DNA from 2 places in the Apibacter sp. B2966 genome. Region 1 is predicted to be linked to the other one. Evidence: riboswitches for the same ligand, from Rfam matches in the RefSeq annotation. Region 1 holds a riboswitch; the other holds the start of a gene.
What was found. A riboswitch is a leader RNA that binds a small molecule or an ion and turns the genes downstream of it on or off. The one in region 1 is predicted to bind cobalamin.

Region 1 (8,304 bases):
GTCGCGACCATGGTCCCGCGTTTGTAATTAATCCCCATTCATTAGAACATAAAAAAGCCATTGTAAGTTGGAATTATAATGCCTGGGGTGATAAATATCCTCCCTATGATTTGGATAATAAAATACCTCTTCATATAGCCAAAGAAAAAAGATTACCTGTTTTTAATCCGGGCATAGTGATGGAAGGTGGTTCCGTTGAGTTTAACGGTAAAGGAACGGTACTAACATCTAAGTCATGTCTACTTAATAAAAACAGAAATCCTCATTTAAATCAAAGTCAAATCGAAGAATATCTGAAAAATTATTATGGAGTAAATCAAGTCCTTTGGATCGATGAGGGAATTGTTGGCGATGATACAGATGGTCATATAGATGATACCGTACGTTTTATAAATGAAAATACCGTACTTGCTGTGGTAGAAGATAATAAAAATGATGAAAACTATCATATATTACAACATAATCTTAAACAATTAAAAGCTATGAAGCTTCCCGATGGTTCTCCTTTACAAGTTATAGAATTACCTATGCCCGAACCGGTATACTATGATGGATGTCGTTTACCTGCTTCTTACGCAAATTTTTACATAGCTAATAAATCAGTGATCGTACCTATTTTTAATGGTGAAAATGATAAACGAGCGTTGGATATCATAAAAAAATGTTTTCCGAATAGAAATGTAATAGGAATAGATTCCACTGATATCATTTGGGGATTAGGTAGTTTCCATTGTTTGAGTCAACAGGAACCGGCGATTTAATAGATATCAATTAAAAAAGTGGAATGGATCTCTTTAACGATTTAATTTCAAACCAAATCATCTGAAACAAAGAACACTTTGTAATTTACAAATGGAGAGATAAAAATACTAGTTTTTAGCAAATTAAAGTAAATAATAAAGTCGCAATTATATTGCGACTTTAATTATTTGTATGATATAATTATGCGTATCTTTTTTAAATGATATTGTTGAACTAATCTTAAAATGCTCAACATTAAAAACTGTTTATTTCTTAATTAGCCAAAGCTAAACAAGAAAAAACAGGTTCAGGATAAACTCCCAAAAGGATTATTAAAATTACCAATATAACAGCTATAACATTGTAAATAATTGGAGCTTTTTTAGCTTCATTTAATTCTTTATAACCCGGTTTAAAATACATGGCATTGATAAGCTTAAGATAGTATCCAATACTGATTGCAGATCCTATAATAGCTATAATGACTAATATCGGTTGAGTATATAATGCTTGTGAAAACAACGTAAATTTAGCAATGAATCCGGAAGTTAACGGAATACCTGCCATAGATAATAGAGAAATTGTAGTTACCAAAGCTAAGATGGGTTGTTTCTTAGCCAATCCGTTGAAAGCATTTATATCGGTAATACCATTTGAAATTCTTTCGATGTAAATAAGGCTGATAAAAGCACCTATAGTTGAAAGTGAATAAGCTAATAAATAGAATGCTAATGTATAGATAGAATTAGCATCTGTATTAAAATAAATTAGCAATAAATAACCGGCATGCGAAATACTGGAATATGCCAACATTCTTTTAGCATTTTTTTGCAATACACCTACAATATTGGCAGATAGTAATGTTAAAATTGCTGCATAGAAAATTATATATTGCCATTGGTTTAGTTGACCGATAAAAGCTGTTTCAACTAATTTATATAAAGCAACAAAACCTGATATTTTTACCACGGAAGCCATAAAAGCCGTGATTAGGGAAGGAGAGCCTTCGTATACGTCCGGAGCCCAAAAATGAAAAGGAACTATGGATATTTTAAATAGTAACCCGACTAACAATAGAATTATACCGGTTATGTACATAGTAGGGTAGTGAGTCGCTTGTATGCTGTATAAACGAATAGTTTGTAAATCAAAAGATCCGGTTATACCGTATATTAATGCAATTCCGAAAAGTAAAAATCCGGTTGCAAATGCTCCTAATAGGAAATATTTGATGGAAGCTTCATTGGAACGTAAGTCATTCTTATTGCTTCCTGCTAATACATATAAAGGAATTGATAAAATTTCAATACCTAGAAATAAAGTAATTAAATTTTGGTAGGAGAAAAGGACTATACCGCCACAAAGTGCAAAAAGCATTAAGCTATATACCTCTGCCTGATGATGATCTATGAGACGAAATGCATATTTTCCTAAGAATACGATTAGCAAAGTGGTCAAAATAGATATTTGAGTAAATATTTTGGCTGTTTGATCAAAAGCAAACATGGACGCATATCGTGTGAAAAAAGGACTATCTCCGTAAAAAGAGACGATCAAAGCGATAAGTAATCCTAAAATTGCAAATGGTTGAGAGTATTTTCCTTGCCCGAAAACACCTGAATATAAACTCAGAATGGCTGCTGCGAAAATAATGATGATGATGCTCATTATATTTTTAGTATTTTTTGTAAAGTTTTGCTGCCAAAGTTACAATTTTTGATTAAACTGTGAAATTAAAAAATGAAAATAGTATCGTATTATAATAACGCCGATATATTTGATAAATTTATGAAATATAATAAGTTGTTTTAAATTTCAGATGCCTTGCCAATTTATAGATTTTATCTTAACATTTAGTAATAGTATTATTTATTTACCCATTTTTCATCAGTTTTCCGACAATATTTTTATGCTATATAATAGGTAGGATATTAAGATATAGTACCAAAAAGTAAAAAGATTGTTTTTCATCAATCTTTTTACTTTTTTAAAGCTATAGAAGTTTGAAAAAATTTATTTACTTACTAAGGCAAAATGTCCGGGAGATACGCCGGTTGATTTCCACCATTGTAAGTCGCCATTTTTTGAGAAATAATATATTTTTCCATTGGAAACAAAATCCATAGCATCCCCAATATAAAAGCTGCCATTTTCAGGATCAACAATTATCCCATATGGGGACATAATTTCAGACTTTGAACTCTCTTTGATTAATTCGGAACTTATCACTTTTTGCGTATCTATATTTATAATACCATAATTATTTATAGTTTTTCCTGAAGAATATTCCGATCCATAAAAATAAAGTTTTTCTTTATAAAAAGTGAAGTCTGAAACCGCTATATCCAGTTTATTAATGACTTGATCAGTCGATGGATCAATAACAGCAACGAAAGGCTTTAAATTAGCATAATCGCCTCTTGAAGTAACCCAAATATGATTATTCTTATCTTTTCGTATTCTATGTAAGTTCTTACCGACTTCGATATCGTTAATTTTTGTAAAACTGTTCATGTCAATTACAGAAACCGTTGTGTCATAATCCGGAGAATAATATCCTCCTGAATTAGCAACATAAAGCTTATTATTTACAATAGTCATTTCTTCCGGATTGCGTCCGACAGTAACTTCATTTACAATGGTGCCGTTAGCAAGATCAACTTTGGCAACATATCCTTGTCCGTTAGGAGTAGAACCAGCATATGAAGACACATACGCATAGTCGCCGTTAAATGTAATGTATCTGCAATTTGGAATAGTTATTTTTCCTATATGCTTGGCTGTTTTAGCGTCCATAATTTCAACATAATTAGAACCGTTGATTACGGCATACATTTTATCCTTATAAATTTTTAAATCATTACCGGTATCGCCCAATCCACCTTGATCAGGGTTGATTTTAGTAAAATAGTTATTAAAAAAATCAGCTGTGTCATAATCAAAATAGGATAGAGAAGAGTTGTTTTGTTGATAATTACCTTCATTCAAAATATATAACCCTTTTTTGGCATCCGGTTGGGATATAATGTTTGAATCATCTTCAGACCATGAATCGTCATTACTACAAGAAACAATGAACCCTGTAATAATTATTAAAATTGGTACTAAAAATTTCCTTGCTACCATAGTTTCTAGTTTTTTCATATGTTTAATTTAATGATGATCGTATAGTTTCTACCCGGCATGGGATAATTGGCTACTATGTCGTAATATTTATTAAAAATATTATTGATTTGTAAAGATGCTTTGCATTTGATATGAGTGAAAAATAATTCTCTTGAAAATTGTATATCATGAGTATACCAAGCTTTTACATTATTTTCAGTATTATTAGAAGGAGAATTGTACCGTTCTCCCGTATACATAAAGCTATAATTTAGATTCCAATCTCTGTAAGCAGCTTCTAAAGTAAATGTCCCACTGTGCCAAGGTATATAAGGAAGTTGATTTTTATAATTTAAAATAGGAGAAGATAAATTTTGTGCATCTTCATACGTATAGGTTATCAGGGTTGAAACTAAAACGTTTTTCACTAATATTGAAGTCTTAGAAGATAAGTCTAACCCTTTTATTCTTGCTTTACCAAAATTTAACATGGTCCAACGAAATTGTTGTCCTTTGGGATAAGCTATGATTTTATCTTTGACCGTATTATAATAAGCATCAATAGTAAAATCAAAATGAATAAAACTACCGGAAGTAAAGTTTTTATTTATACGAATACCCGCATCGAACTGATTAGTATATTCCGGTTTTAAATTTGAATTTCCAAAATCCGTATAGTATAAATCATTAAATGTTGGCATTCTAAAAATTCTCTTATAAAAACCATGAATGCTAATATCTTTAGAAAGTAAAGGTTGGTAATTTAAGAAAACAGCAGGGGTAAATTCATTTTTGTCTGAAGCTGTACCCATGCTGTTCATGTCTTTCGTTTTATCTTGCACAAATGTACCTAAAACGCTTGTTTGAATTTTAAGTTTATCCCAATGAAAAGCTGTAGCTAAAGCGATCATTTCTGTATTTCTCGAAGGAGAAGCGAAATTTTTTAAATCGGCATTCATTCCGTTATGTTGGTAATCTGCAGATACAGAAATATCCCAAAAAGAAAATAAAGTAACCAGTTGTGAAGATGAAATATATAGTTCATCTTGCTTATAAGTATTGTTAATACGGTTGGAAAATTTATTTCCCCAAATAGAGTCATTAAAAACTTCTAAATTTTTATAATTGGTAAAATCATGAGCATATTTAGCATTTAATGCTATTCTGTATTTTGTGCTGATTATTTTTTCAAAAGATCCCTGCAAAAAGAAATTACGATCCCATTGTTGAGCAAACTGATACCTTTTATAAGAATTTTTTAAAACGGCACCGGGTATTCCTCTGCTTGAATCATAATAATATCCTTTCAGATTCCATTTACCATGAGGTAGGGTACCAAATAAATTTCCTTCTGTTCTAAAAGCACTTATGTTACCATTTTGTCTTACAGCGATCGTATCCCAATTACCTTTCTTTTGTTGAAATTTATATTTTCCATCTGAATTAATATATTCCATAGTAAGAGAAGATGAAATAAATGAGGATAATTTTTGTTCCCATAGGAGGGAGGGGTTAATTAAATGAAATGATCCGGAACGATAGGTGGCACCTATATTAGTTTTTTTTTCACCCGTAAAAACAGGACGTTTGGTTGTTAAATAGATACCTCCGGCAGAGCCGAAATCTTTAGCGGGTTGGAATATTTGACTTTTTTGTCCGTTGTATACTGATATTGATTCTAAATTATCCATGGAAAATTTTCCTAAATCAACCATACCATTTTGAGCATTTCCTATGGCTATTCCATCATAAAATACACCCACGTGTTCGCTTCCCATTCCTCGAATGTTAACTGTTTTCATTCCTCCAACACCTCCATAATCTTTAAGTTGAATTCCTGAAAATAATCGTACGGCATCAGCTACCGAAGAGCTGTTTCGATTTTCTAATTCTTTTCCTTTCAATTCTTGGAAAGGAATTATTCCTTTATCATTTCTTTTTCCCGTTGCCAGTATTTCCTGTAATTCTGTTACAGTTATGCTGTCTTTTTTTTCTTGGGAATAAGATAATGGACTCATCAGGCTTAATAAAAAAGCAAATACACTATATTTATGATTGATGTTCATCATCATGGAGTCGAATATCTTAAATTACAGATATAGTAAACTAGTTTCCGGAAAAGTAAACAGGAAAAGTGAATATGAAATGCTTTTAATGTTTCAGCCTTGTTCCACGAAAGCTTGTAAAACTATGGTTAAATTTGGCAGGTATTCTGACTTACTTCATTTTAAGAACCTTCCCAAGAAAGCAACTTCTCAGTGGTATATCTCTTAAAACGTACTAGAAGATTACAGCAGCGGGCCTGTTTCGGATTTTCACCGAATTCCCTTTTAAGATTGCATATTTACCGGTAAATAGCAATCACCAAATTTAGGCAAATATAAATAAATATTTTTAGGGCATCCGTATTGATTATTTGGGTCGAACTAATAATTCTAAAAAAAGATTAATTTTTTAAACGAACTATAGTAAGTTGAATTAAAAAATCATTAGATTTGAATAATGAACGTACAACTTCCTGAAAAATTATATTATTCTATAGGCGAAGTAGCGCAGGCTTTTAATGTTAATACTTCACTTATAAGGTTTTGGGAAAAAGAATTTGATAGTATTTCACCCAAAAAGAATAAAAAAGGAGACCGTTTTTTTACCCCAAAAGATATTGAAAATTTTAAAATAATTTTTCATTTAGTAAAAGAAAAAGGATATACCTTAGAAGGAGCAAAAGTTGTTTTACAATCACAAAAAAATTTATCCAAAAAAGTTGAAATCATTGCTCGTTTAGAGTTAGTGAAGGCAGAATTAATTAAGTTAAAAGAATTATTAGACGAATAAAAATTTAAATAAAGACAATATGAAATTACCTAAGTTTTTAATGGCAGACAATTCAGATTTTCCTGAAGATTTATTTGTTGTGCATACAGAGTATCCTAGATTTATTTTAAATGTAGAAGAAGAGGAGGTTGAATGGTTTGATGATTTGGAAGGAGAAGAGGAAGAGGTTGCTAATGAAGTAAATTCATTGATTCAACAAGCATTCGATTTTTGCGATGCTGAAATCGAAAAATACGAAGATGATGAAGAGGAGTAATGACTTCTTAGATTAAATTATGATATTAAAAAAGTAAGCAGTACATCACTGCTTATTTTTTTGCTCTTTGATTCGATGGGATTAATTTAATAAATGATGATATATATTTTTTTAATCATCAATAGCACACCCCTGGTTCCTATATTGATTTTTAAATTTTTCTGACCATTTTTTCCATTCTTCCGGTTTTATTTTTTGATTATTTTCATTTTTCAAAAATGATAGGATGTAATCTTCTGAGAAATCCTTAGGAAAATTTTGCATGGGATCAAATGCATCATTATACCATTTTTCATTAATTAAATAATTAAGTTGATTAACATCAAAATCAAATCCATAATTATGATAGGAATTGGTAGCAGAAGAATTAAACGTAGTTTTCAGAACTTCATGATTTAATTGAGCGATCATGTTTTTGTGTTTATGCTTTCTAAAATACAGGGTAGCATTGTATAATTGTTTTTTTTCATCAACTTTTCCATTTATATTTTCCCAAGTTTTAAGCCAAAATTCTTTTTTATGAACACCCATAAGTATTGAAATTAAAATCCAATATTTAGTTTTAGTAGTGTTAGATACCAAACCCAATTTATATAAAATACTAAAAAACTTATATTTATTATAAAAAAAACATTTCAGAATGAAAGGAGGGGCAGTAAAAAGATCCGGATATACGGAAATTATATCGGAATTGATTTTATCATGTTTAAACTGATCAACAAAATTATTATTTCCCGACCAACCTAATTTGAGTAAGGATATATTTTCTTTTTCCATTACTTCATTGATTTCATTCACATTAATTTTTCTCGTAAACCAAACATCATCTTCCGTTATAATGAAATAATCTGAAGCTTCTTTTACTGAATTGACCCAAAGTTGAGTAGGAATTTTAAAGCCATTAATATCTTTACCTGACTTTAAATTTTCTTTAATTGCTTCTTCCTTTTCTATATAATTTTCAGATTTTATAATTTTAATGGACGGGTATTTTAATTTAATTTTATTTAGATATTTTTCAGGAGTTCCATCATCTAAAACTTTAATTGAATAAGTACCCATTACAAATTTTTGGATACTGGCTAAGCATCTGTCCAAATAAAAGGGGCGGTTAAAAGATTTAATTAAAATATCCATAGTTTAAAGTTTAGAATAAATTTTACAAATGAGATTAAAAGTATTTTTATTTTTTGAAAATAGAGAATAAAGTATATAATCTAATGATATAGGATAATAGTTACGATATTTTTTTACTAAAAATTTTAATTGATTTGCATCTTTTCTGTAAAAACAAATTTTCATGGCATATAACAAATCTTTTTTACTAATTGGGTAATGAATATCTTCTATATTAATAAATGATTGTG
Region 2 (8,304 bases), 930 kb from region 1:
AAATACCTGAAAAAATGAAATATTTTCCTAATACACTAACTCTTGCTAATTTACTTTGTGGTAGCATTGCGTGTATTTTAACTATAATAAAAGCTCCCATTGAATATATTTTAATCCTGCTTTTATGTTCTTTGATTTTTGATTTTTTCGATGGTTTTGCCGCCCGTCTTGCAAAGGTTTCCGGTCCTTTTGGTAAGGAACTTGACAGTTTGGCAGATATTGTTACGTTTGGCGTATTGCCCGGTTTATTTATGTTTACTATGTTGGGAGGAGATGATTTTTATTCTCGTATAAGTACGTTTTCAAACGGATTTATACATAATAAATACATCGTTTTATTTCCATTTTTTGGATTGTTGATTACTTTGTTTTCTGCTCTGCGTCTTGCTAAATTTAATTTAGATGAGGAACAAAGTTATTATTTTAAAGGGTTGCCTACTCCTGCAAATACTATCTTGATATTTTCATTATACTATTTACATCAAAATCATACGTATTTATTATTGGATAATTCTTGGTTTTTATTATTCATTACTGCCTTATCAAGCTATTTACTGGTTGCCAATATTCCCTTATTGGCTTTTAAATTTAAAAACTTAACCTGGAAAGATAATTCTCTTGTATACTCTTTCCTTATAATTTGCATAGTATTATTAATTTTCCTTAAAATATCAGCTATACCAATACTTATATTAATTTACTTAATTTTATCAATTATATTTCGAAAAAAAATTATTTCAAATGGAACTAAAACTACATAAATCAATCTGCTTTTTCGATCTTGAAACTACCGGAATAAATATCAGCAAAGACCGGATAGTTGAAATTAGTATATTTAAAGTAAACCCTGACCAATCAAAAGAGAGTAAAACTTGGAGAGTTAATCCTGAAATTCCAATTCCAAAAGAATCGTCTTTAATTCATGGAATTTATGATAAAGATATTGTCGATGCTCCTACTTTTAAAGAAATTGCCCCTCAAGTTCTCGAAATGATTAAAGATTCTGATCTTTCAGGATATAATTCCAATCGATTCGATATCCCATTACTTGCGGAAGAACTTTTGCGAAACGGGTTTGAATTTGACATAAAAAAACACCGCCCGATTGATGTTCAAGTAATCTTTCATAAAATGGAACCCAGGAATCTTTCCGCAGCTTATAAATTTTATTGCGATAAGAATTTAGAAAATGCTCATTCAGCTTCTGCAGATACTTATGCTACGTATGAAATATTAAAGGCTCAACTTGAAAAATATGAGGATATTCAAAACGATGTGAAATTCCTTCATGAGTTTACCATGCAAAATAAAAATGCTGATTTGGCAGGATTTGTTGGAATAGATAAGGATGAAGACGAGGTTTTCAATTTTGGAAAATACAAAGGTAAAAAATTGAAAAATGTGTTTTTAAGTGATTTAGGATATTATTCCTGGTTAATGAATGCTGATTTTCCTTTATATTCGAAAAAAATTTTTACAAGAGCAAAATTAAAAAGTGTTTTATGAAATTTATCTGTGTAGGAAGAAATTATAGTAATCACGCGAAAGAATTAAACAATGAGATACCTAAAGATCCGGTTTTATTTATTAAACCGGATACCGCTTTAGCCAGACCCGGTGATGATTGGTATATTCCAGAATTCACTGAAAACCTTCAGCATGAAGTGGAGGTTCTTATAAAAATTTCTAAAGTTGGAAAATACATTCAACCGGAATTTGCCGGAAATTATTACTCTGAAATTGGACTTGGCATTGATTTTACTGCTAGAGATTTACAAGACCGATTAAAAGAAAAAGGGCTTCCCTGGGAAAAATCCAAGGCTTTCGATCGATCTGCTTTAATTGGAAATTTTGTAAGTAAAGAGAAGTTTAATTTAGATAATTTGAATTTTTCTTTAATGAAAAACGGTAATATTCAGCAAAAAGGAAATACTTCAGAAATGATTTTTTCATTTGATTACCTCATCTCATATATTTCTCAATATTTCACTTTAAAAATGGGCGATATTATTTTTACCGGAACTCCATCGGGAGTTTCAAAGCTTAGTGAAAATGATTTTTTGGAAGGTTTTATTGAAAATGAGAAGTTTTTTGAGATTAAAATCAGGTAATAGTTTTAATCATTAACCTTCAATTTATAATCCTGACTTTTGGGTACAATAAAAAATTTATTCGGAGACCACTGTGCAATGAAAATTTTGGACACATCATCATATCCTTGTTTTCGTAATTCATTTTTTAGCCAATCTTCTGTTTTATCAATTCCTTCTAAATAGACATGGTTAATTTTGCCATCAATAACCAGTAAGACCGCGTATTTATCATAATCATCCGTAAATGCGGTAATGGAACCGTCTTGTTCCATTTGAGCAAAATATACTTTAGATATATCGTATATACCATTATTTTTTAGTACACTGGCATAAGTCATTATATCAATCTTTGCTTTTTTAAATCCTTCTATATTAAATTTTCCTTTTAATACTAAAGGTATAATAGGACCTTCTACTAACCCTCTTAAACGACTATATTTTTTTGTGAGAAAGGCTATTAAATATACAATGAATGTCCAAATAAACAACACTAAAGCAAATTCCATAATAGAAATATTCGGATTATATATAATTCCACCTACCAAGCCCCCTAAGACTATATTCTGAATTAGATCAATTCCGGAAACTTGGTTTAAAATGGTTCTTCCTACTAATTTAATGTAAATTAAAACGGCGATAAATGCTACTACTAATTTTATCGATATAAATATGTTATCATATATATTGAAGCTTCCGAAAACTGCATTTTTTAAATCCATGATATTCTATATTTGTAATTTAGTGTTATATACAAAAATATAAATTAATTTAATATATTAATGTATAATTATCAAAATGTTTCTTATTTTATTTTAAAGAAATATATACATATAATATTATAATAAAATGAAAATAAGCTGAAAGCACTATGTTTTCAGCTTATTCTTAACACATAAAATGTATAATCAACTTTTGTTTCTTATCCTATTTTAGCTATTTAAAATTAAAATACTACTAAGACAATTATGATTTTGTTTTAATAAATCATTTTTAAGTTTTAATTTATCGAACTCTAGAATTTTTTAAATTTTCATTGAATTCTAACCTTTGGTTTAAACGACTTTTAAGAAGCTACGATCATATTTAAAACATTTATACGTATTATACAGACCGATACTAAAAAGATCGTTTAGTATTGTTCTCGCATTTCTGTTGCTGCTCCTACCATTTCGATTAATGCTTTTTCTGTTTCTTCCCATCCTCTTGTCTTTAGTCCGCAATCCGGGTTAATCCACAATTGCTCTACCGGTATACTTTTTATTGCTTTTTTCAATAAGGAAACCATTTCATTTTTGGACGGTATTCTCGGAGAGTGGATATCATAAACACCCGGACCAATATCGTTAGGGTATTTAAATTCTGAAAAAATGTTTAACAACTTCATATCTGATTTAGAGCATTCTATGGTAATTACATCTGCATCCATATCTGCTATGTTTTGTATGATATCATTAAATTCAGAGTAACACATATGAGTATGAATTTGTGTTTGATCTTTTACCCCACAGGATGCAATTCTAAATGCTTTTATAGCCCACTCTAAATAGGTTTGCCAATCTTTTTTTCGTAACGGCAGCCCTTCTCTTATGGCCGGTTCATCTATTTGAATAATTCGTATTCCCGCTTTTTCCAAGTCTACTACTTCTTCTCTAATGGCTAATGCAATTTGGAAACAGGTATCTTTTCTCGGTTGATCGTCTCGTACAAAACTCCATTGCAATATGGTTACCGGTCCGGTCAACATACCTTTTACATTTTTATTTGTTAAGGATTGTGCATAGGAAGACCATTTCACAGTCATAGGATTAGGCCTGAATATATCGCCATAAATGATGGGTGGTTTCACACAACGGCTTCCATAACTTTGTACCCATCCGTTTTTGGAAAATGCAACTCCTTCTAATTGTTCTCCAAAATATTCCACCATGTCGTTTCGTTCAAACTCCCCGTGAACCAATACATCTATACCTATTTTTTCTTGGAATCGTATTGTTTTTTCAATTTCCTTTTTAATCAGCTCTTCATATTCTAAAGGAGTTATCAATCCTTTTTTTAGTTTAGATCTCCAACTTCTGACTTCGGATGTTTGAGGAAATGAGCCGATCGTAGTTGTTGCAAATAAAGGCAACTGCAAGGCTTCAGATTGTTTTTTCTTTCGTTCTGAAAATACGGAATTTCTTTTATCTTCTACTTTTTCAATGTTCCTTATTTTTTCTTTTACTTTTTCGTTATGTATTAAAGCTGATATTTTTCTGCTGGTTGCAGCCGCTATATTTTCCTGTAATTTTTTTTGTAAATCCAGGGAATCTTCTTTAGACGCAAGCTTTTTTAAGGTTACTACTTCATCGATTTTCTGTTTTGCAAAAGCCAACCAATTTTTAATTTCCGATGAAAGGGCTTTTGTATCTGTTTCCAATTCCAAGTCAACCGGACTATGAAGAAGTGAACAAGAAGGAGCTATTAAAATTCGGTCTTTACCAATTTTGGAAACAGCTTTTTGAATAAGTTTCAAAGATTTTTCGAAATCATTTTTCCATATATTTCTTCCATCAACGATTCCTAAGGACAGGATAAGTTTTTCCGGAATATTTTCTAAAACTTCATCTAATTGTTCCGGACAACGTGCCAAATCAATATGTAATGCTTGTACGGGTAGATTAAAAGCAAGTGCTAAATTGTCTTTCAATCCGTCAAAATAGGTAGTTAGTATTTTATTTATATAAGGAAATTGTTTATGTATTTCTTTATAGGCATATTGGAAGGAGTCTTTCGCTTTTTCATCCAAATCCAAAGCTAAGAAAGGCTCATCAAACTGCACCCATTCAACACCTTCTGCCTTTAATTTATTTAGGATTTCTATATAGACAGGAAGAATATTTTTTAGTAAATCCAGCTTATTGAAGTTTTCCTCTTTTTCTTTTCCCAACAACAAATAAGATACAGGGCCTATTATAACCGGCTTTGTATGGATTCCTGCATTTTTAGCTTCTAAATATTCATCAATAATTTTTGTTGAAAACAAGGAAAATTTCTGATTACTTTCAAATTCAGGGACAATGTAATGATAATTGGTATCAAACCATTTGGTCATTTCCATGGCTTTTATATCAATACCTTCTTTTTGATGTCCTCTTGCCATGGCAAAATATAAGTCTAATTCTGTATTTGATTTATCCAGTATTACCTTATTATATCTTTTAGGGATAGCTCCGACCATTAGTGACATATCAAGTACCTGATCGTAATAAGAAAAATCATTAGATGGGATCCAATCAATCCCTAATTTTTGTTGAGTTACCCAGTTTCGGTGCCGGATATCTTTACTTGTTATCATCAGCTCTTCGACTGACGCTTTACCAGCCCAATATTTTTCACAGGCTTTTTTAAGTTCTCTGTCACTACCAATACGCGGATAGCCAAGATTGTGTGTTTGCATTTTTATAACTTTTTAAACGATTATATTATAAAAAGCTCTTATTGCTAAACTTCACAATGCTCTCTTTCTTTGTTAAATAAAATCAAATTTCAAAACAATTTTGACATACAAGTAAACTAATTATTCTAATGATCTTAAAGTTTCTTGTAGTCCAATTATATTTTTTGTGATCTTGCTTTTACTCGCGAAAGCATTGTCAATTAAGAACAGGCAGGTCTCCTGGCTTATAACATTTTATCTACCTTCTCACCGTTTAAATCGGCAATGGTTTTTATTGATAAAATTTTTTTTAGGTTACTTACAGTTGCGCGTCAGCTCATGATTCACACATGATTCCCTATTAAGTCGTTTTTACACAGCACCTTATTCTTGTTGATAAAGAAATTAAGTAAAGAACTTATATATACAAAGATAAAAAACCTTTGCTTTTATTTCTTTATTAAAATAAATAAAAATTAAAACTTGGTTTTTGTTTTTATTTTACTACTATTTTATGTTTTTATTAGTATAATTCTTTAAGTTGATCTTTAGAAAATCCTTTAAACTCAGATAAGTTTCCATTTTTAATTTTTAATGCCCATTCAGGATCTGCAAGTAGCGCTCTTCCTACTGCTATTAAATCAAATTCGCCCGCATCTAATCTTCTATTTAATTCGTTAAGAAAATTATCGGACGCCTCAAAACTTTGTCCTTTGAATGCCCCTAGGAAATCCCCGGTGAGCCCCACAGATCCTACACTTATGGAAGGTTTGCCCGTTATTTTTTTTGCCCATCCTGCAAAATTTAAATCGGAATTTTCAAATTCGGGCTCCCAAAATCTTCGTTGTGAGCAATGAAAAATATCAACTCCGGCATCCGATAACGGTAGTAACCATTCTTCCATTTCTTCCGGTGTCTTTGCCAATTTAGCGGAATAATCTTGTTGTTTCCATTGTGATAAGCGTAATATTATAGGAAAATCTTCTCCTACCGCATTTCGAACCGCTTTTACAACTTCAATGGCAAAACGACTCCTTTCGGCCAGGGTAGCTCCTCCCCATATATCATTTCTTTTATTGAGCTTATCCCAAAAGAATTGATCGATCAAATATCCGTGCGCTCCATGCAATTCCAGAGCATCAAAACCTATTTTTTTGGTTTGGTAAGCTGCTTCTGCAAAAGCCTCAATTGTATTTTCAATATCACTTTCGCTCATTTCTTTTCCGCCTTTTGTTTCCGGATTTAAAAGTCCGGATGGTCCCTCAAAAGGCTCTGATGGTTTCCAGTTTTTATGGGCAGGTATTATTCCCATATGCCAAAGTTGCGGAGCTATTTTACCACCTTTAGCATGAACTTCTTCAACCACCTTTTTCCAACCTTCTAAGGCTTGTTCTCCATAAAATACAGGTATATTGGGATCATTGGAAGATGCCGCCCTGCGAACAACGGTTCCTTCTGTTATAATTAAGCCCACTTCGGCCTGTGCTCTTCTTTGATAATAATCAGCTATTTGTTTACCGGGGATTCCATCATAAGCAAATGATCGGGTCATAGGCGCCATGACTATTCTGTTTTTTAATGACAGTTTTTTTGATGTAAACGGTTGAAATAATTTATGTACCATTTTAATTTATATCGTAGTTATTATTTAATTTCATATTCTAAACGAATGGTAATGCTTGCTGTTTTTTTCTTGGATGATACATTAAATGCTCCTCCCCAAGAGTAATCATCTTCAGATGAATTTTGAGCAGTTATTTGAAAAACCCCTTGATTGGCATTTTTTAATTTGCCTAATTTACAACCGGCGTTAATTGCTATTTCTTCTGCTCTTTTTTTTGCATCTTTGGTTGCATCTGAAATCATCTGTATTTTTAAATCAGATAATTTAGTATAGTAATATAAAGGCGATCGGGAATAGAGCTCTACTCCGTTATTAATCAATTCTGTAATTTGACGGGAAAGATCTTCTACTTTTCTCACATTTTTAGATTCTATGGTTATGGTTTGATTTAATTCATACCCCGTAAATATATTTTGATTTATTCCTTCATTGTATCTACTATCATATTGTTTACTTATTTCTACTGAGGAAAAAACTATTTCTTTATCGGAAAATCCTTTGGAAATCAGATATTCTCTTACTTTTTTTCTATCTGCATCTAATTCGGCATAAGCTTGTTTTAAATCGAGATTTTTCTTAGAAAAATCGGCTTTCCATACTATTAAATCAGATTCAAAATCTTTTGTGCCTAATCCTTTTACTGTTATTGTATTGGATTGATTTCTTTTTTGGTAAGAATTACCTAAAAAATAAGCAGCAAGAACGATTGAAATGGACGCTAGTAATGTTGATACTATTAGATAATTTTTCATACTCTCTTTTTTCCAAATATACAAAAAAAGCACCTCAAATAAAGGTGCTTTCATTTTTTATAAATAAAATTTATATTTTTTTACTATAATGTGTTTATATTATTTAAATCTTCAAAAGCTTTTTCCAATCTTTTTGAGAAACCTTCTTCACATTTTCTCATCCAAACTCTTGGATCATAAAATTTCTTATTTGGTGCTTCATCTCCGGTTGGATTTCCTACTTGAGTTCTTAAATAATCAATATTTTTTTCTACATAATCTCTTGCCCCTTCGGTATAAGCGAATTGTAAATCTGTATCAATATTCATTTTTACTACTCCGTAGCTTATAGCTTCTCTTATATCTAACAAGGAAGAACCTGATCCTCCATGAAATACAAAATTAATCGGTTTTGAAGGTCCGCCCACTTGTTTTTGAACG

Region 2: it holds a riboswitch for cobalamin, as region 1 does, so the genes downstream of both, metE (5-methyltetrahydropteroyltriglutamate--homocysteine S-methyltransferase) here and G8C43_RS03440 (TonB-dependent receptor) in region 1, are expected to answer to the same signal.

Annotation. Positions count from the first base shown of each region.
Region 1 is NZ_CP049714.1:796,538-804,841, reverse strand. Features, by position in the region: gene G8C43_RS03455 (agmatine/peptidylarginine deiminase) at 1-761, shown strand, start outside; gene G8C43_RS03450 (NADH-quinone oxidoreductase subunit N) at 1,015-2,409, opposite strand; gene G8C43_RS03445 (YncE family protein) at 2,755-3,885, opposite strand; gene G8C43_RS03440 (TonB-dependent receptor) at 3,882-5,864, opposite strand; cobalamin riboswitch at 6,031-6,230, opposite strand; gene G8C43_RS03435 (MerR family transcriptional regulator) at 6,349-6,681, shown strand; gene G8C43_RS03430 (hypothetical protein) at 6,701-6,937, shown strand; gene G8C43_RS03425 (glycosyltransferase family 2 protein) at 7,049-8,074, opposite strand; gene G8C43_RS03420 (glycosyltransferase family 2 protein) at 8,078-8,304, opposite strand, start outside.
Region 2 is NZ_CP049714.1:1,730,579-1,738,882, reverse strand. Features, by position in the region: gene G8C43_RS07540 (CDP-alcohol phosphatidyltransferase family protein) at 15-761, shown strand; gene G8C43_RS07535 (3'-5' exonuclease) at 742-1,506, shown strand; gene G8C43_RS07530 (fumarylacetoacetate hydrolase family protein) at 1,503-2,111, shown strand; gene G8C43_RS07525 (DUF421 domain-containing protein) at 2,117-2,812, opposite strand; gene metE (5-methyltetrahydropteroyltriglutamate--homocysteine S-methyltransferase) at 3,223-5,529, opposite strand; cobalamin riboswitch at 5,721-5,910, opposite strand; gene G8C43_RS07515 (NADH:flavin oxidoreductase) at 6,032-7,132, opposite strand; gene G8C43_RS07510 (SIMPL domain-containing protein) at 7,153-7,884, opposite strand; gene fbaA (class II fructose-bisphosphate aldolase) at 7,968-8,304, opposite strand, start outside.